One region of the Clostridium sp. MF28 genome, then DNA from elsewhere that is predicted to be linked to it. Evidence: a T-box and tRNA genes for the amino acid it is inferred to sense, from the RefSeq annotation. Region 1 holds a T-box; the other holds one or more tRNA genes.

The links. The T-box of region 1 lies ahead of lysS (lysine--tRNA ligase). A T-box ahead of a tRNA ligase gene usually reads a tRNA of that ligase, here a tRNA-Lys.
Region 2: it has a tRNA-Lys gene. The T-box ahead of lysS (lysine--tRNA ligase) is inferred to sense a tRNA for this amino acid. The anticodon was not compared.

The regions. Positions count from the first base shown of each region.
Region 1 covers NZ_CP014331.1:1,388,673-1,402,828, reverse strand. Annotated here, with positions in the region: gene AXY43_RS06220 (sialate O-acetylesterase) at 117-965, shown strand; gene AXY43_RS06215 (PadR family transcriptional regulator) at 1,029-1,550, shown strand; gene AXY43_RS06210 (TetR/AcrR family transcriptional regulator) at 1,822-2,388, opposite strand; gene AXY43_RS06205 (ketopantoate reductase family protein) at 2,549-3,502, shown strand; gene AXY43_RS27675 (hypothetical protein) at 3,574-3,729, shown strand; gene AXY43_RS06200 (TetR/AcrR family transcriptional regulator) at 3,749-4,288, opposite strand; gene AXY43_RS06195 (EFR1 family ferrodoxin) at 4,408-5,154, shown strand; gene AXY43_RS06190 (dihydrofolate reductase family protein) at 5,297-5,836, shown strand; T-box leader at 5,910-6,310, shown strand; gene lysS (lysine--tRNA ligase) at 6,480-8,006, shown strand; gene AXY43_RS06180 (nitroreductase family protein) at 9,242-9,802, opposite strand; gene AXY43_RS06175 (LysR family transcriptional regulator) at 10,097-10,990, shown strand; gene AXY43_RS06170 (hypothetical protein) at 11,149-11,463, shown strand; gene AXY43_RS06165 (EFR1 family ferrodoxin) at 12,157-12,930, shown strand; gene AXY43_RS27670 (hypothetical protein) at 13,124-13,273, opposite strand; gene AXY43_RS27665 (hypothetical protein) at 13,272-13,424, shown strand; gene AXY43_RS06160 (hypothetical protein) at 13,638-14,126, shown strand.
Region 2 covers NZ_CP014331.1:3,030,830-3,037,579, reverse strand. Annotated here, with positions in the region: rRNA gene AXY43_RS12950 (23S ribosomal RNA) at 1-734, shown strand, start outside; rRNA gene rrf (5S ribosomal RNA) at 808-924, shown strand; tRNA gene AXY43_RS12940 (tRNA-Lys) at 932-1,007, shown strand; partial or broken gene AXY43_RS12935 (L-lactate dehydrogenase) at 1,299-2,245, shown strand; rRNA gene rrf (5S ribosomal RNA) at 2,404-2,520, shown strand; tRNA gene AXY43_RS12925 (tRNA-Lys) at 2,526-2,601, shown strand; gene AXY43_RS12920 (signal peptidase II) at 2,791-3,540, opposite strand; partial or broken gene AXY43_RS12915 (pyruvate, water dikinase regulatory protein) at 3,764-4,554, shown strand; rRNA gene AXY43_RS12910 (16S ribosomal RNA) at 5,145-6,650, shown strand.

The DNA.
Region 1 (14,156 bases):
TAAATAGAAATGTATTGTCAATATCCGTTAATATATTAAATAAGTAAGTATTTAACATTTATTGAGAACTGTAAGCATTTCATAATAAAGATTAAACAAAAGAAAGGATGAAAAAAATGATTAAATCGTTTTTAATGATAGGACAGTCAAATATGGCTGGGCGTGGATTTATTCATGAGGTACCCCCAATTTATAATGAAAGAATACAAATGTTGCGTAATGGTAGATGGCAGATGATGACGGAGCCAATTAATTATGACAGGCCTGTTTCAGGAATAAGTCTTGCCGGTTCATTTGCAGATGCATGGAGTCGTCAAAATCAAGAAGATACTATTGGTTTAATTCCTTGTGCTGAAGGTGGAAGCACACTGGATGAGTGGGCTGTAGACGGAGTACTTTTTAGACATGCTGTAACTGAAGCTAAATTTGCTATGGAAAGTAGTGAACTCACAGGAATTCTATGGCATCAAGGAGAAAGTGATAGTGTTAATGGTAACTATAAAGTATATTATAATAAATTACTTTTAATTATTGAGGCTTTTAGAAAAGAGTTGAATGCTCCAGATATTCCAATTATTATTGGTGGATTAGGAGAATTTTTAGGTAAAGAAGGATTTGGGAAAAGTTGCACTGAATATAAATTCATTAATGAAGAGTTACAAAAGTTTGCTTTTGAACAAGATAATTGTTTCTTTGTTACAGCATCAGGTTTAACTTCTAATCCTGATGGTATTCATATTGATGCAATTTCTCAAAGAAAATTTGGTTTACGTTATTTCGAGGCCTTTTCTAATAGACAACATGTATTGAAGCCATTAATTAACGAAGATGAGTTGCTGAATTTAAATAATGCTAGAACACATACTAAAAATGAAAAGATATATATAAAAAGTATGGAGTTTGCATTAGGAAAAATATCATATGAGGAATTTGTATCTCAATTCATGCAAACCAACAATGATTAAATCTTATAATTATGAAATAATAGTTAATATAATTTTGATGAAGAGCATAAAGGAGGTGTTTTTTTGATACCATTACTAATTTTAGGTTTATTAAAACAAAACCCTGGTTCTTATGGATACGAATTATTAGCCTTAATGGAAGAGAGACACTATAAATATATAGCAAATTTCACTAAAGGCTCATTCTACTACAATCTTCAACAATTAGAAGAAAAAAAATATATTAAAAAAGTTAACAAATCAGACAATACTAGGGAGACTAATAATTACATTATAACTGAACTAGGAGATAAGGAATTTCAAAAATTAATGTATAAGTATGGATCTAAGACAGATTATATAAACTTATCTTTTTATGCAGCAATGCTATTTGCTGATGAATATAAAAGCGAGGATCTAACAAAACTAATAGAAATACAAATTGAACAAACTAAAAAGAAAATTTCTTTATTAGAACAATCTCTTGAGCATGATGAAACTATTTCTACATATTTTAGAAAAATGTTGGAGAATTCTCATTCGCATCATTTAGTAAATGTAAAGTGGTTTGAAGGACTATTAAAAGATATAAGAAATGAAAATTGATTTAAGGGGATATCTGTTATTTAGAAATTAGAGAGGAAAGAACGATAAACCAAGTATTTAAGGGATATTTTATAGAAAAGTATGGGTGTGTTTTCTGCTTGAAGGTCATTAAGGGAAACAGAAACACACTTATTTTTTTATCCTCGGGAATAAACCTTTTAGCATTTTGTATATATTAATATGCTCTCATAGATAATTTTTTAACGTTTAAGAAGAGAAGAATATTTCAAGACATAAATTTGAACATTAAGAACTTTTTCATAGAATTCTTTTATTTAACAGCTTTCATCCCATTCATAATAAAGCTAATCGTTTTTTCAATATTATATTCTTTATCATTCTTACTAAAATAGCAATATTGAGCACAACTATATACTGATGAGGAAATTAGTTTGACTAATATATTTGTGTCTTTAGAATCTAACTCATTTCTAGCTACCATACTATTTAATATTCTTTCAATAAGATTGTCTATTTTATATTTTAATAAATTATCTACAGTAGAAGCTATAGATGTAGAATCAATTTTACGCTTTTGATAAAATGAAATATTGTATTCATAAAGGAAGAAGATAAGTTCCTTTATAATTTCTTCATTTAAACACGTAGCGCTTAAAATTTCTATTGGTAACATTTCTTCAAAACAATCTATAACAAGTTCTTCTAGCAAAATATACTTATCTAAATAATGAGCATAAAAAGTTGCTCTATTTATAGTTGCCTTTGTTGTAATATCTTTAATTGTTATATATTTAAAATCTTTTTCTTCAAGTAATTGGACAAACGACTCTTTAATCAAACTTTTAGTTCTTACTGCCCTTGGATCTTTTTCATTCATAATTTATCATTAATCTCCTTTGACAAAACAACAGATTTAATAAAATGTTGTTTATACAACATAGCTAAAAATCTATTGGTTGTAGCTTTATGAGTAATCAAATATTATATTAACATACACTTATATTTTAAACAACACATGTTTAATAGGAGGAAATATAATGAAAATTTTAATGATAGGTAGAGGCGTAATTTCAACACAATATGGATGGGCTTTAGAAAAAGCAGGTAATGATGTGACATTTTATGTGCGCCAAGGAAGAATCAATCAGTATGGTGATATAGTGAATTTAAAAATATTAGATGGCAGAAAGAACAAAAAAGGTGATTTAGTAAATACCGCTTGGAAAATTAAAATGATAGAAGAATTGTCATCTAACCATGATTTTGATTTGATTATGATAAGCGTAAATCATAATCAATTAAGTACTATAATAAATTGGTTAGAACCACTTGTTAAAAATTCAACTGTTCTAATATTTAATAATATTATTAATGAGCCTTTAAACTCAATTGGATCAATTCCTAAAGAACAAGTTGTTTGGGGATTCCCAGGAGCTGGCGGATCTTTTATAAATAAAAACACGTTAGATGGTGGGTTCATGAAAAACATATTTATGGGCTTCATTGACAATACTACTAATAAAGCTAGATATGATATGGTAACTCGACTATTTAAAAATGCAGGTTTTGGTATTTCTGAACAGAAAGATATGCGTAATTGGCTATGGTTTCATGTAATTACTAACGCAAGCATGATGGCAGCAGCCTCAAAAGTAGGTTCGCTTAATAATCTATTTGATTCTGCAAATGCCCTTAAAGATTTTGCTTTAATATTAAGGGAACTTACACCATTGATGGCAGCTAAGGGCTCTAAGGTTAGTACAATAATAAATATCGCAGTGAATTTACCTGCAGGTATTGTGGCTTTTGTAATGAAATTAGCATTAGCTGAAGGTAATCTGCCAAGAGAAATAATGAGAAGTGCTAGTGGGAGTGAAAATCTAAAAGCTGAAAGTAATGTAATATTTGTGCGCGATACTCTTGCTGAAGCACGTAGACTTGGGATATCACTTCCTAGGCTTGAATCTTTAGAGTCACCTATTTATAAATAATTTTAGTGCTTTTTAAACAAAAATAACTAGACAGTTTTTTGGTTCATGTAAATTTTAAATTGAGGTATAAAATGTTTGAAGGATATGACGAAACTAAAATACCTGAATACTATAAATCTGGTAATCCTAATCAAGAATTAGATACGGCCGATTTTCCGTATTATATACTTGAATATAAATACGTATTAATAGAAAACACTGGAACTATTAAAGAAAAGAGCCTCTAATTGGTATGATTCATCTATATTACTTATTTATAAATTCAGAAATTGTCTTTGCCATATAGTCATCACTTTGCCCCATCCCACCTTTAGCCCATTCGATTAATACATTATATAATCCACCGGCCATATAATCAATCCAAAATTTATGCTGATCTGGAAGAAGTGAATCTTTGCAGAGAATCCTTTGGGATAGTTCATAAAAAGATTCAATACATTTTTCAAGAAGTATGTTAATTAAATTGGAATTAATTAAATTAGAAATTAACTTCTCATGTTTTCTAAAATAGGAAAAGTATAAGCGTAAATTCTCATAATTGTCTAGTTTTTCTTTCTGCATTACTTCCTTAGAATATTCTTTTAAGAGTTCATCAATGTATGTGGTAATAATATCTTCCTTTATATTATAATTTCTATAAAAAGCCATTCGAGAAACTCCAGCTTTTTTTGCTATTTCTGTAATAGAGATTTCTTTAAAATTCTTTTTTTTCATTAAAATCATAAGTGCAGTGAAAATACTTTCTTTTGTTATTATATTTTGTATATTAGCGGCTTTATTTACCATAACAATATCCTTTCTTTTGTAACGTTTGCTCTATCTTCTATTGAAATATTCTTTTGCCCCAATTATACTATACTCAAATAAGCGTTACAATTGTAACGGTGAAATTTGAGGAGGATATTATGAAAATTTTATATTTCACAGCAACAGGAAATAGTCTATATATAGCAAAAAGTCTTGGAAGCGATTATTATTCAATTCCTAAATTAATAAAAGAAGGTAAATATGATTTTGAAGATAAAAAAATTGGGATTATATTTCCAATTTATAATAGCGGAGTTCCTAAAATAGTTGAAGAATTTTTAAATAAAGCAAAATTTAAGAGTAAATATATTTTTGGAATAGCAACTTATGGAATGTATGCTGGTGCAGCAACAAGACACCTTTTAGAAATTGGTAATAGAAATAGAATTGAATTTTCTTATATTAACGAGATAGTTATGATTGATAACTACCTTCCAGGATTTGATATAAATAAGGAGCTAGAAAAAGAACCTAAGAAAAAGATAGGAGAGAACTTAGAAAAAATAATTAAAGATATTAATGAAGAAAAGAAATATATTAAAAAACATTCTTTTATTTCTAGTGGTCTTAGAATACTAAGTGAAAAATTATTTTATGATGATCAATTTGAAAAGAATTTTACTGTAGAAAATACTTGTACTGGCTGCAAAACTTGTGAAAAAGTGTGCCCTGTAAATAATATAAAAGTAGATAAGAAACCCTTATTTATGAATAATTGTCAGAGATGTTTAGCATGTACTAATAATTGTCCACATAATGCAATAAGAGTTAAAAAGGAAAAAAGTAAGACTAGATTTATTAATCAAAATGTTACATTGAAGGAAATAATAAATGCAAACAATTAATCTGTCTTCTTTCATTATTTTATTTTTAATATATTATATGTCATGAAAATTATTATGACTTATAATTAATTATATATCAAACAATAATAACAATAAAACAGGTGAAAATCAAAATGTCTTAGACAATTAGGGAGGCTTTAATGTGAAAAGAAAGATAATTTTAAATCTGGCAATAAGTCTTGATGGATATATAGCCTCAGAAGATGGTGGATATGATTGGATAGTTGGACATGGAGATAATACATTAAATACTGAAAATAAATTTGATTTTGATAAATTCCTAGAAGGTATAGATATAGTAGTTATGGGTAAAAATTGCTATGACCAAGATATGCATAATGATTATAGAAATAAAAAAGTATATGTAGCAACATCTCAAAAACTTCAAAATCAAGATAATCTTCATTTTATTAGCGGAGATATTGTTAAAATAATACAAGAAGAAAAAGAAAAGGACGGCAAAGATATCTACTTATTTGGTGGTGGAGGTCTTGTAGATAATTTTATTAAAGCCGATATTATTGATGGATTTATAGTAGGAATAATTCCAATTGTATTAGGAAAAGGAAGACCTTTATTTTTAGAAAATAATCCAACAATAAAGCTTCATCTAGATGGGTTTTTTGTGGAGAACGGTATTACTATATTAAAATATACAAAAAGAAAAACAGAAGATTGTTAATTGAAGATAAAAAACTATGAAGAGAGTTTTTAGATGTTATATTTACAAAAACAGGTTTTTATTGTAGAATGTATTAAAAGCAATGAAAAGAAGAGTAGATAAAATAATTCGTTTTCAGAGAGCTCTAGATGGTGGGATTGAGCAATGGATTTTTATTGAAGAAGGTCTTGGAGCTGCACACTGAGTCTATTTTATCCGATAGCTAGTAATCCGTAATACTCTCTCACATATAGGTGGAAGATAACGGCTACGTGCTCTTGGACAGGGTACCCATTGAGGGTATAAATTAAACTAGAATTCAGATGGGGATAAAAACCCAGCATGAATCAAGTTTTACTTAATAGAGGTAGGATGTGACGGAATACCCCGTTATAGGTATAGAGTATCTCATTTTTGATGTACTTGAAGAGGTGTATACGGCAACGCATACATAAACTGAGGTGGTACCACGAATTTATAACTTTCGTCCTCAAGATTAGAAATCTTGGAGGTGAAGGTTTTTTTATTTGTATTAAGGCAATATCAGAAGAATAACAAGTAAATCCGCTTTCTTGCCTGATAAAAAACTTAAGGCAAAATTGAAAGTGATATTTTCTTTTATATGCCTAAATTAATCAATAAATAAGTAAAGGTGGTAACAAAAATGTATGAGCAATATGAAAATTTAAATGAATTAGAAAATATAATGACAAATGCAAATGAATTTATAGTGGAGAGAATAAAAAAGTTAAATAAACTTAGTGAGTTAGGAATAAATCCATATCCTTATAATTACGATTTTAACAAAAAAACTTATACAAAAGAGATATGTGATAATTTTGATACTATTGATGAAAGTAAAGTATTTTCTTTAGCAGGAAGAATAATGTTTCTTAGAAGAATGGGAAATGCAACTTTTGCTAACATAGTAGATGAAAGAGGAAATATACAAATATTTTTTAGTAAAAAGTTAATTGGAAATGAAAATTATAATGTTTTAAAATTAATAGATGTCGGCGATATTATTGGGGTAGAGGGAAGTGTATTTAAGACTCAGACGGGAGAAATAACTATTAGAGCAAACAAATTTGAATTGTTATCTAAATCAATAAGAACCCTTCCTGAAAAATATCATGGAATTCAAGATTCAGATTTAAGACAAAGACATAGATCTTTAGATATGATAATGAATTCAGACGTTAAGGAAAGACTCATAAAACGTTCTAAAGCAATTACTGCAATTAGAGAATATTTGAATGATATGAATTTTATTGAATGCGATACTCCTGTACTTGATACTAAATATGGTGGAGGAGAAGCAAAACCATTTAAAACTTTTGTTAATGATTTAGATTGTGAAGTATATATGAATGTCTCTCCAGAATTATATTTGAAAAGACTTATTGTTGGAGGAATAGAAAGGGTTTATACATTTGCAAGATCTTTTAGAAATGAAGGAATTGATAGAACACATTATCCAGAATTTACTCTAATGGAATGTTATATGTCTTATGCAGACTATGAAGATATGATGAGAATTATGGAAGGAATATATGAATATGTGTTTATGTCTGTTAATGGCTCTACTAAAATAAAATATGGTGAAGAAGAAATTGATTTTAAAGCTCCATGGAAGAGAGAAACTATGTGTAATCTTGTAAAACAAGATACAGGTATTGATGTAGAGAATTTAACTAAAGAAGAAATTATAAGTAAAATAAAAGAGAATTCTCTTTTGATTGAAGAGCAAAATGAAGGTTTAAATATAAATGAAGTTTCTAAAGGAGAATTAATAACAAATCTTTTTGAAGCATATAGCGAGAAGAAATTAATACAACCTACTTTTGTTATAGACTTTCCAAAAGAATCATCACCACTTTGTAAAGTTCATAGGGAAAATCCAGATCTAATTGAAAGATTTGAACCATATGCCTATGGAGTAGAGCTTGGAAATGCTTATTCAGAATTAAATGATCCATTAAGGCAGCGTATATTATTACATGACCAAGCTGAAAAATTAAGAGGAGGACTAGAAACAGCAAGTCCAATGGATGAAGAATTTGCTATAGCTATTGATACAGCAATGCCACCAACTGGAGGTCTAGGTATCGGTATTGATAGAATGATAATGTTTCTAACTGGATCAAATACAATAAAAGATGTTATTGCCTTTCCTTTAGTTAAAAGATAAAAATAAAAATACTACAGATATCCAAACTTATGAGCATAGCTCGCCGAAATAAGAATTATGCTGTTGTTCCAGTTTCTAAGGAATTATGATGGATGATTCTAAGATTACAAGTTGCACGCAAGATGCTAGCCTCAAAGGCGAGCGCTCACAGAGAAAGTTCGAAGAACGAAATGTAAAATTTCGATTCTCACTTTTTGAACTAGCATATTTGGAACAACTTGTAATCTAAGAATAATAACCATCAAATTCCTAATGAAACATTTCATATTATGACCCTTGTGGTTACAAAAGCATAATCCTTATTTCTAGTTGGAATATATTTCATAGTGTGGATTTGGCTTATAATTAGTTTGTTTTATAGAGAAACAAGAATAAAAACAAGTATATATTATAATAATGGACTTAAATAATTAACTGGAATACTTAGAGCAATAAGAGCTTTGGGTATTCCTTTTTTTTATTTTTATGAATGTACTAAGCAATAGGGAGCAAGAATTTTCATAAGGCTTTGTAAAATTTAGAGAGATATTTAAAACAAGCTCAAAACATTTAGTCAATATTCTTATATGGTAAAGAATATATATTCTCCACCATATATATTCTTCAGAATACTAGAATATATATTCTGATATTCTGAAGAATATGCTTGAATAATGCGGGTTTGAAGGTTGGTTGGTTAAAAAGTTCGATTTTTATGTGGTTTAAGATAGGAAAATACGTCTTAAATATTAGTAGAGAAAAATTTTAATATAGTAATAAAATTATGGAATGCATTTGTTAAATGATTAGGGGTGAAATAAAAATTGAATTAAAAAGAGAAAAGACTTTTGTAAAAAGCAGATGGCTCTGTAATTTTTATTATAAAGTTGGATTGATAGCAATGGTTATTTTTTCAATAAACGTAGGTGGCGCACTGTCTTTGCATTACATTTTATTGGCATAGGGCTTATGATAGTGGAAAAAGTTTGTGAATTTAATTAGCATTGATATTATGAAAAAAGTAAATTATTGTATCAAGAATTAAGATATTCGTAGTTATTTGGGGAAACTGTCCGTAGTTAGTGGGCTCATCTATTTTTATTTTCAAAAATGACTTTGCATGAATTGGGAGTATAAAAAAGAAACCGCCATTTCTGGCGGAAGAGTATCTATTGATTCTGGTTTCTACATTTAGCTGGGAGTTTACCTTACACCTTACCATAGCAGGATACTATCAAAGAAACCAGATTAGAGTTTTATTTTACTATATTAAAAGTTCCTTCTTTTCTAGGTGCTGCTTTAGTTTCTTCTTTACTGTTATAGCCCAAAACAGCAGTACCAAACACCGCATAATCTTCAGGAACACCTAGTTCTGTAAGTACGCTTTTAACTTTAGGATCTTCTCCAGTAATAGCTAATATATGAATCCAGCAAGATCCAATATTAAGTGAATGAGCAGCTAATAACATATTTTCAAGTGCTGCTGCACAGTCAGATTCTCCTGAAGGCATTTTTTTATCATGTGATGTGATTACTATAGTAGGCGCATTATAAAATGGATTAAAATTAGGATTTTCTCCCATCTTTCTATATTGTTCTATAGAAGATTTTAACATAGCTTCTTTTATTGCAGAAATTAGCTTTTCAATCTTTTCTTTATTTTGAACTGCTGTGAAATGCCAGCCTTGTTTGCCCATAGCTGTTGGAGCAAATTGGGCAGCCTCTAAAACAGTATTTAAGTCCGCATCAGAAATTTGATCTTCTTTATAAGTTCTTATACTTCTTCTTGTTAAGATATTTTGAATTATTTCATTCATAGTTTTTCTCCTTTCAATTTAAAAGACATTTTAATTTAATCTTTATATTTACTAAATGGTAATGAATATATAAGATTTTTGCTTAATAAAAAAACATCATCACCTTTGACTAATACATAAATTAAATTTATAATTAATCTATAAAAAGTTAAATGTAATTTATAAAGTAATATAATGATATCAATATGTGTATCATATGTCTAATTAATATTTTTCATTGAATCAATAACTAAAAGTTATAGATTATTATTAATGCTTTATAACTTAAAATATTATAAATTAAGGAGTGCATTTATGAACTGGCAGCAATTAGAATATTTTAAAACTGTAGCGGAAACACAGAATTTTACATCAGCAGCTAATTTGCTTTCCGTAACACAGCCAGCCTTGAGTAAAGCTATTTCAAAATTAGAAGAAGAGCTAAATGTGCCATTATTTGAAAAAAATGGACGCAATATAAAATTAACTCGTTTTGGCAGTATGTTTTTAATACATGCTAACGCTGCAATAAATGAGATTAGTAAAGGAATTCAGGAATTACAGGATATAATTAATCCTATGGCAGGCACAGTTTCCATATCTTCACTTTACACTATTGGAACACATTTTATTCCTTCGATTATAAGTGAATTTTTGAAGGAAAGTCCAAATACAAAATTTGAATTTGGGATTCAATCAACTTTTAATATTTTAAAAGGCCTTAAGGATGGTAAGTTTGATTTTGGTTTTTATGATGAATTTGAAGATATTAAAAGGTATGAAGAAATAGAGTCAGTTCCTATAAAAAATGAGGAGCTTGTTCTCATAGTCCCTAAAAATCATCATCTTGCTGATAAAACAGAAGTATTTCTAAAAGGCTTAAAAGAAGAATCGTTTGTGTTTTTTTCAGAAGGAATCAAAGGAAAAATGTGTTCTATTTTCGAAAGCATTGGTTTTGTTCCAAAAACATCTATAGAATATAATGAAAGCAGTATGGTGGTAACAGGTTTTGTTAGTGCAGGTCTTGGTATTTCTATAGTTCCTAACACCCCAAATTTAATAACAGAAGAAGTATCAGTATTAAAAATAAAAGAACCCAATTGCTATAGAACTGTGCATATGGGATGGTTGAAGAATGGATATATGACTCCTTCAGCTAAAATATTTAAAGATTTTGTTATTGAGGCCTCCTCAAAAATCAATATTTAATAAGATTTGCATTAAAGTATAGTTATTAGACTTACGGTAACCATGTCATAAATAAAATACAATTTCTAATTATTAATATAATTGGATGTGCTGTAGTGGCTCCAAATTAGGCTAGTAATGATTAGATTGCAATGTTAAGGGGGAGGGGAGAATTTCTTATGGAAATACACAATCATAATTTGAATATTCATTACTCATCACCAGATTCTATATGGGATAAATTAGCTGAATTATATTCTGAAATGCCAGGATGGAGCGGTTTTATTGATGGAATTCCTCATTGGTATGCACAAGATAATGGCAAAAGAATAATTACTGCTTCAGTTGAACCTAGTGGGCTGCAATTCTATGCTGAAATGCAACAAGAAGAATGGGATAAATGGCTTGAACTATTTAAGATGAATGGTTCAGCAACATTAGGTTTTGAAATAGGGGAACCAGAAGATGGATTTGAGTTTCATAGCTATAGTTAATCAGTTTTGAAAAAGAGTGCAACGAAGGAAGTATTGGAGATATTAATGATAGTGATTGGACAGTAAATGCAGGTGCTTTTACGATGTTGAGTCCAATAGAAAAAGTATAAAATACGGGATAAATAGTATCAAAGAGATTATAGTACAAGATAAATGAATCTAAAACCCAAATATGATGAGTTAAAATTTTTAGTCCTTGACTTTCTGAGAAGAATTGTTGAGGACTTTATTTATTTGCAGTCTAATACTTTGACTATACTTTATAAAAGAATGGTTAAACTTAAAGAAGAAAAACATTCCTAGTATAAAATTTATAACAAGTTACATATTTAGTACATTGTAATTTATGGTGGAGTGTGGTATATTGACATCATAAGTTACAGAAATATATTAATGTAACTTGTAATGCTTGATCAGAACTTTAACAGAGTTTGAGCAAGTAATTACGATTAGCCATAACTATATTGGACATAGTTTGGGTGATTGGACATGATTTTTTGTTTAAAATGAAGCAACCATTAAAAGGTTTATATCTAAGATAAATAAAAAATATGATATGACAATGGATAAATTAAGTGAGGAGAATATGAAAGCTCCTTCAAGGAATAGCTAATAATAGTGATTTTTGATAATAACTATACAAAATAATCATATGGATCATATTGATTATAACAAATAAGGAGGTAATTGAAATTGAAAAGTGTTATTTATTATTTTACAGGAACAGGAAACAACTTACAGGTAGCTAAAAAAATAGCTGAGGCATTACCGGATTGCAAGTTGGTATCCATGGGTAAAGGTGAACATGACAGCAATGAAGTGTATGATTATATCGGTTTTGTATATCCTACATATGCCTTGAATTTGCCACGAAGAGTAACACAATTTATAAGCGAAATGTCGCTTGAAAAAAGTAAAAACGCATATTTTTTTGCTGTGACTGGATGCGGCAATATAAGTGGTGTTGCGTTAACTGTCCCTGCCAAAATTTTAGCAAAAAAAGGTGTGACACTTAATTTTGCAGAGAAAATTATTATGGTTGAAAATTATGTCGCGATGTATAAAATGAACGAGAGAAATCCAGAGAAATATCAAATTGCTACTGATAATATACCTGCATTAGTACAAAAGATAGTAGCTAAAACACAGCAGCCAGTGGGTAAGGTGAACGAGCCCCTTAATATATCGACTGCTATTGGTCAAAAATTAATATATGCCAGAAAAGACAAAGGTTTTAATGTTTCCGATGCTTGCACAGGCTGTAGAACATGTGAGGCAGTTTGTCCTGTTTCCAACATAGTAATGAAAAACAAAAAGCCGAGTTTTAAGCACAATTGCGAACAATGTATGGCGTGCGTTCAATGGTGCCCAAAGCAGGCTATTAACTATAAGAATAAGACACAAAGCAGGGGACGTTATACTAATCCTAGTATTAGTTTGAAAGAATTAATAGATGGCAATAAATAGAAAGTAAGAATTAAAACTGAGATATATTTTGAAAAATTAAGATTAAAATATGATTTGATATTTGCTTATAAAAATCTAATAAGAAATATATTGATATTGATTTTTGATATATAATAATTCGCGGTAACTCAATGAGTTACCGCGAATTTTAAAATACACTAATATTTCTATTCCAAACCAGTATAGTTTGGACTTAGACAGTAAAATCAGTGGAAAAAGCAAGCCTTTTTTGTGATTCAAGTTCTTTAAGACGATCAGATAGTGCTTGATGAATTGAATCATAGGCATCACTACCGATAGTAATTCTTTTTGGAGCATCTTGCTGGTCTACACTGTAAATCATGGCTTTGACCATTTTTGCTGGATCACCAATAGAAACAATTGATTCATCTTCAAGGATACGCCTTTTTAATATAAATAATAAGAAACTTTATTTAGGAGCGTTTGCAGGAAAAGCAGATGAGAAACTTCTGGATTTATTTATAAGGCTTTAAAAATGGAAAGCCACCACTTAGAGATATAAGAGATTTGAGAAAAGGCTTTGGAACTGATATATTAGAAAATGGTATATGAATGCAAGATAATTAGTAAAAATAGTGTCTTTTGAAAATTGAACAATATGATACTTGTAATATATGTTATAATTAGGAATATATTTGTTGGAATTGGGTTACGAGAATACCTTTTGAATTACTGGGGGGATTTGTATGCAAATTAATTCTACAGCAATTAATTTTATGTCAGTACTTATTAAGTTTATTTGTATTGCAGTGGTAGTAGCGATAGTAATGGCAATGATTAAAGGGGTAAAAGAGCTTCGGAAATCTATAAGTAGAAATAAACAAATGGATAAAGAGCTAGGTCATATTTTAAATGAAGTAGATAAAGAAAAGAATGGGAATATAATTATTAAGATTATAACAATAATTATTAATATGACATTTTGTTTAATATTTCCATTAAGTTTGCTTGGAGCAATGGTTTCACCTATGGCATTTGATTCACCAGGTTCGACGGAAAGCATATATACATGGATATTTTTCCTATCCACTTTCTCGCTTCCAGCAGTCATATTAATATCAGTAATGATATCATTTTTTCTTTTATTCAAATCAAAATTATATAATAAAGCAATTATAGTTAGCTTAGCGCCAATAATTTATTTTGCTGCTATTTTTCTTCTTTTTAACACATAAAATTTTTTTGTTAAATTTTTTTGTTAAATT
Region 2 (6,750 bases), 1.6 Mb from region 1:
TGGGATACCACCCTGATAGTATTGAAGTTCTAACTGGATGCCATGAAACTGGTGACAGGACATTGTTAGGTGGGCAGTTTGACTGGGGCGGTCGCCTCCTAAAATGTAACGGAGGCGCCCAAAGGTTCCCTCAGAACGGTCGGAAATCGTTCGAAGAGTGTAAAGGCAGAAGGGAGCCTGACTGCGACACCTACAAGTGGAGCAGGGACGAAAGTCGGGCTTAGTGATCCGGTGGTACCTCGTGGGAGGGCCATCGCTCAACGGATAAAAGCTACCTCGGGGATAACAGGCTGATCTCCCCCAAGAGTTCACATCGACGGGGAGGTTTGGCACCTCGATGTCGGCTCGTCGCATCCTGGGGCTGAAGTAGGTCCCAAGGGTTGGGCTGTTCGCCCATTAAAGCGGCACGCGAGCTGGGTTCAGAACGTCGTGAGACAGTTCGGTCCCTATCCGTCGCGGGCGTAGGAAATTTGAGAGGAGCTGTCCTTAGTACGAGAGGACCGGGATGGACTGACCTATGGTGTACCAGTTGTTTCGCCAGAAGCATAGCTGGGTAGCTAAGTCGGGAAGGGATAAACGCTGAAAGCATCTAAGTGTGAAGCCCACCTCAAGATGAGATTTCCCATAGCATAAGCTAGTAAGACCCCTTGAAGACTACAAGGTTGATAGGTCAGAGGTGTAAGTATGGTAACATATTTAGCTGACTGATACTAATAGGTCGAGGGCTTGACCAATATAGTCAAGTTGTAAATACATTAAAAAAACTATGTGCAATTTTGAAAGAACAAGGTTTTTTCAAATTGAAGATCTCGTGATGATGGCATAGAGGTAACACTCCTTCCCATTCCGAACAGGAAAGTTAAGGTCTATAGCGCCGATGGTACTGCATGGGAGACTGTGTGGCAGAGTAGGACGTTGCGAGGTAAGATTTGCGTGATTAGCTCAGTTGGTAGAGCACCTGACTCTTAATCAGGGTGTCCAGGGTTCGAATCCCTGATGACGCACCATAACAAAGGTTGTTAATTTTATTAACAACCTTTTTTGTTTTAAAATAAATTATTAAAGAAGTAATTTATTTTCAGTATTATAAACATTTAGGAATAAAAGATTGGATTAATTTATTAATTAGATAAATTTTGAATACGAAGACTGATTTTATATTCTTAGAAGAGAGTTAAGATAGTGTATAATATAATCCATAATATTTAATCGTGCATATATAAGTAATTATAAGTGAATAAATGAGTGTAAAATAATAATAATATGAGTAAGAATAAGTTTCTTAAAAGGAGTTAAATATGAGTTTAAAAAAAAGTAAAGTGGCTATTATAGGAACAGGATTAGTAGGGTCTAGTACAGCCTTTAGTCTGATGACTCAAGGGGTATGTGATGAGATATTAATGATTGATATAAATGAAGAAAAGGCTCTAGGGGAAGTAATGGATTTAAACCATTGTATTGAATATTTGAATAGAAATATAAGAATTGTCAGGGGAACTATGAGCAATGCGGGGATGTAGATATTGTGGTAATAACAGCTGGTGCACCGCCTAAGCAAGGGCAAACTAGATTAGATACACTAGAATTATCAGCTAAAATAGTAGAATCCATTGTAAGGCCAATAATGAAGAGTGGATTTAAAGGACACTTTATTGTTATTTCCAATCCGGTTGATATGATAGCATATCATGTTTATAAGATATCTGGGTTACCAAAGAGTCATATTATAGGAACTGGTACTTCAGTTGATTCAGCAAGACTAAAAAATTTCATTGGAGAACTATTAAATGTTGATCCGCGTAGTGTGCAAGGATATTCTATGGGAGAACACGGAGATTCACAGATGGTCCCATGGTCTCATGTTACAGTTGGAGGAAAGTCATTCTACGAGATATTAAAAGACAATAAAGATAGAGTAGGAGAAGTTGACTTAGATAAACTAGTACTGGAAACAGCGAGAGCAGGTTGGGAAGTGTACAATAGAAAAGGAACAACGTATTATGGTATAGCAACAGCAGCTGTAGGAGTCATAAAAGCGATAATAAATGATGAAAACAAGATAATGCCAGTATCTACATTATTAGATGGCGAGTATGGAGAAAAAGATGTTTTTTGTGGAGTACCTGCTGTTTTAAATGCTGATGGGGTTAAAGAGGTAGTGGAAATTCATATGACAAAAGAAGAGTTGAGCAAGTTTAAAAGATCTATAGAGTTAATAAAAGAATATACCGAAAAAATAAAATAAGTTTTATTTCTGAATAAGTGTTGACATAATAGATAATACTATGTATAATAATATCTTGTTGAGACAAGTTTTCGACAAGATATTATAAAATAGTTATATAAAGATTATTTCATAAATTTGAAGTAATAGATGAAGATTATATCAACTATTAATTAAAATCTCGTGATGATGGCATAGAGGTAACACTCCTTCCCATTCCGAACAGGAAAGTTAAGGTCTATAGCGCCGATGGTACTGCATGGGAGACTGTGTGGCAGAGTAGGACGTTGCGAGGTAAGATGGTTCACTAGCTCAGTCGGTAGAGCACATGACTTTTAATCATGGTGTCCCGGGTTCGATTCCCGGGTGAGCCACCAATTACTTTATTAAAAGTAATCTTATTGAAAAACTTGCTTAGTATTTATATAAATAAAAGAGTTTTACTGAAAGTAAAACTCTTTTTTTATTTACCTTTATAAATTTTGAAACATATCATATTACAAATTTATAAAATGAATAACATTAAATAAGTATTCATAGGTTTTACTAATCTAATAGATAACTGTTTAGAAGGATTTGAACTTATGCGAGATATCCTTTTTTATAAATAAGAAAAACTTTCTTAATGATTGAATATCTTCCTTAACTGATGTATCTTCATTAGATGCAAGGTATCCATTGTTAAACATAGTAAGGGCAAAGAATAATATTCCTATATTAATATATAAGTCTTTTATATCAGCAATGAATAAATTACTTATTCCTATAAAATCTAAACTACCACCATAAAAAATCTTGTCAATCAGCGAACATGTAGCACCACAGCATACAAAAATAAAGCACATATCGGCCCAGAAATCCTTGTTTCCTTTGTATAAATAATATCTATATACTTCGATAAAAATAAATATAGCAAATATATTTATAGTTATTAAAATAGGAAAATTAACGGATGCTCCAAATCTAGCATTTAGCCAAGAACCTTCAGTATTAATTATAGGTCGAAAATATAACAAGCTAGATATTATAGGAAAATCATTATTAAACCAAAAGAGTTTTATTAATATCTTTATTCCTTGATCAAATAAAAAAAGAAAGAAAAATAGAATTACAAGTGTATTAGACTTAAATCCACATTCGTATTTAATTCCTATTATGTAGCTAAATAGACCTACTAGTGCAAATAATATAATTAGTATCATATTAAATAAAATTGTTCTAAGATCATTAATTCTTCCAGTAATAAGCTCGAATAAGACATATATAGTCCACATCAAAGGAAGAATACTTATAGTTAACACTTTTTTATTTTTCATAAGAGTACCTCCAACTGTAATTGTATTACGTTATACTAAAGTGTAACATATAGTAAAAAAAAATTCACTACTGTTAAATGAACCAAATTTAGTTTAATATAGAGATAACAGGAACACATACATAATTAATTAAAGTATTGTAAGCATTGGTCAGGGTATATATTTATAAAAAAAGAGTAAGGTATAAAAAGTATCATGAGATTATGAGAAAGAAGGTATAAATATGTTAACAATTTTAGCAGTATCAGATTCGATAGGAGAAACTGCAAACCAAGTTGCTGTTGCAGCGGCAAGTCAATTTACAGAAAAAGTAGATGTTAAAAGAATTCCATATGTAAAATCTTTAGAAGATGTTGAAGATGTAATGAATATTGCAAATGAGTGCGAGAGCGTGATAATTGTATCTACTATAATTACTGTTAATGTAAGGGAGCATTTGACACAAAAAGCAATGGAAAAAAAATATATCGGTTATGAATGTATTAGGGCCAATAATAAATGTGGCATCAACTATATTAAATACACATCCTACATACAACCCAGGTGCTATGAGGCAAACAGACGAAGTATATTTCAAGAGAATAGAAAGCCATGGAATTTGCTATGCAATATGATGATAGTAAAGATTATAGGGGATTAAAGAATGCCGATGTAGTGTTGATCGGACTTTCAAGAACTTCAAAAACACCACTTTGTATGTATTTAGCCAATAAGGGGGTAAAGGCAATAAACATTCCTTTAATGCCTGAAGTGGGAGTTCCAGATGAAATATATGAAATTGATAGAAAAAAAGTATTTGGATTAACAATAAATCCACTTAGATTAATTGAAATAAGGAAAAGAAGGTTAGATAAGTTTCATAGGATTACGTCAGACATTGAATATGCAGGAGATGCAAGAGTGTTAGAAGAACTTGATTTTGCAGATAAAATAATGAGAAAAATAGGATGTAAGACTATAGATGTTACAGAGAGAGCTATTGAAGATACTGCTTTAATTATTCTAGAGAGATAGGGTATAACAATAAATAAGCTATTAATAAGCAACTAATTTTGGAAATGATATAAGTTGATATATAAGATAAGTTAAAAAAAGCAAGTTTTGTTTACCAAAATATTTGTAAGCGAAATTTGCTTTTTTTATATCAAATGCGCTAAGGTGTTGTACTTAAACATAATGGAAATAAAGGAAAGTTAGTAAAAGCTATATGTTATATAATATAACTATTCCTAGTGTATCACTAATAGAATTAGAGAGAATTTTACGTGAATTTTAGACTATAATGAATATAAAGTCATTTAATAGGATAATTTAATATAATAAGACAATTATCATATATGTTAATATAATAAACGTCGCTGAGGTACATAAATAACTTCAATTGAACTAAGAAAAACTTTTCTGATTGAGTTCAAAAAAATTAAAAAGTTATTGACAGTATGTAAAGCAGATGATATACTAAATAAGTCGCTTGAGGGTGACATAAATTAATAGCTACAATGAGAATTGTAGGAAGAAAATTGGTCTTTGAAAATTGAACAGAATAAGATAAATACATTTAAGTAAACCAGCAATTTTTATTTGAGTAAGCTAAGATTAAACTTTTTATTGAGAGTTTGATCCTGGCTCAGGACGAACGCTGGCGGCGTGCTTAACACATGCAAGTCGAGCGATGAAGCTCCTTCGGGAGCGGATTAGCGGCGGACGGGTGAGTAACACGTGGGTAACCTGCCTCATAGAGGGGAATAGCCTTTCGAAAGGAAGATTAATACCGCATAAGATTGTAGTGCCGCATGGCATAGCAATTAAAGGAGTAATCCGCTATGAGATGGACCCGCGTCGCATTAGCTAGTTGGTGAGGTAACGGCTCACCAAGGCGACGATGCGTAGCCGACCTGAGAGGGTGATCGGCCACATTGGGACTGAGACACGGCCCAGACTCCTACGGAGGCAGCAGTGGGGAATATTGCACAATGGGGGAAACCCTGATGCAGCAACGCCGCGTGAGTGATGACGGTCTTCGGATTGTAAAGCTCTGTCTTCAGGGACGATAATGACGGTACCTGAGGAGGAAGCCACGGCTAACTACGTGCCAGCAGCCGCGGTAATACGTAGGTGGCAAGCGTTGTCCGGATTTACTGGGCGTAAAGGGAGCGTAGGTGGATATTTAAGTGGGATGTGAAATACTCGGGCTTAACCTGGGTGCTGCATTCCAAACTGGATATCTAGAGTGCAGGAGAGGAAAGTAGAATTCCTAGTGTAGCGGTGAAATGCGTAGAGATTAGGAAGAATACCAGTGGCGAAGGCGACTTTCTGGACTGTAACTGACACTGAGGCTCGAAAGCGTGGGGAGCAAACAGGATTAGATACCCTGGTAGTCCACGCCGTAAACGATGAATACTAGGTGTAGGGGTTGTCATGACCTCTGTGCCGCCGCTAACGCATTAAGTATTCCGCCTGGGGAGTACGGTCGCAAGATTAAAACTCAAAGGAATTGACGGGGGCCCGCACAAGCAGCGGAGCATGTGGTTTAATTCGAAGCAACGCGAAGAACCTTACCTAGACTTGACATCTCCTGAATTACCCTTAATCGGGGAAGCCCTTCGGGGCAGGAAGACAGGTGGTGCATGGTTGTCGTCAGCTCGTGTCGTGAGGTTGGGTTAAGTCCCGCAACGAGCGCAACCCTTATTGTTAGTTGCTACCATTTAGTTGAGCACTCTAGCGAGACTGCCCGGGTTAACCGGGAGGAAGGTGGGGATGACGTCAAATCATCATGCCCCTTATGTCTAGGGCTACACACGTGCTACAATGGCTGGTACAGAGATGCTAAACCGTGAGGTGAGCCAAACTTTAAAACCAGTCTCAGTTCGGATTGTAGGCTGAAACTCGCCTACATGAAGCTGGAGTTGCTAGTAATCGCGAATCAGAATGTCGCGGTGAATACGTTCCCGGGCCTTGTACACACCGCCCGTCACACCATGAGAGTTGGCAATACCCAAAGTTCGTGAGCTAACGCGTAAGCGAGGCAGCGACCTAAGGTAGGGTCAGCGATTGGGGTGAAGTCGTAACAAGGTAGCCGTAGGAGAACCTGCGGCTGGATCACCTCCTTTCTATGGAGAAATCTAGATCAGCATGATGTCTGACTAGTACAGATACATTATTATGTATCAAAATATAAAATACTTGCTCAAAGGTTACTTAAGTATTTGT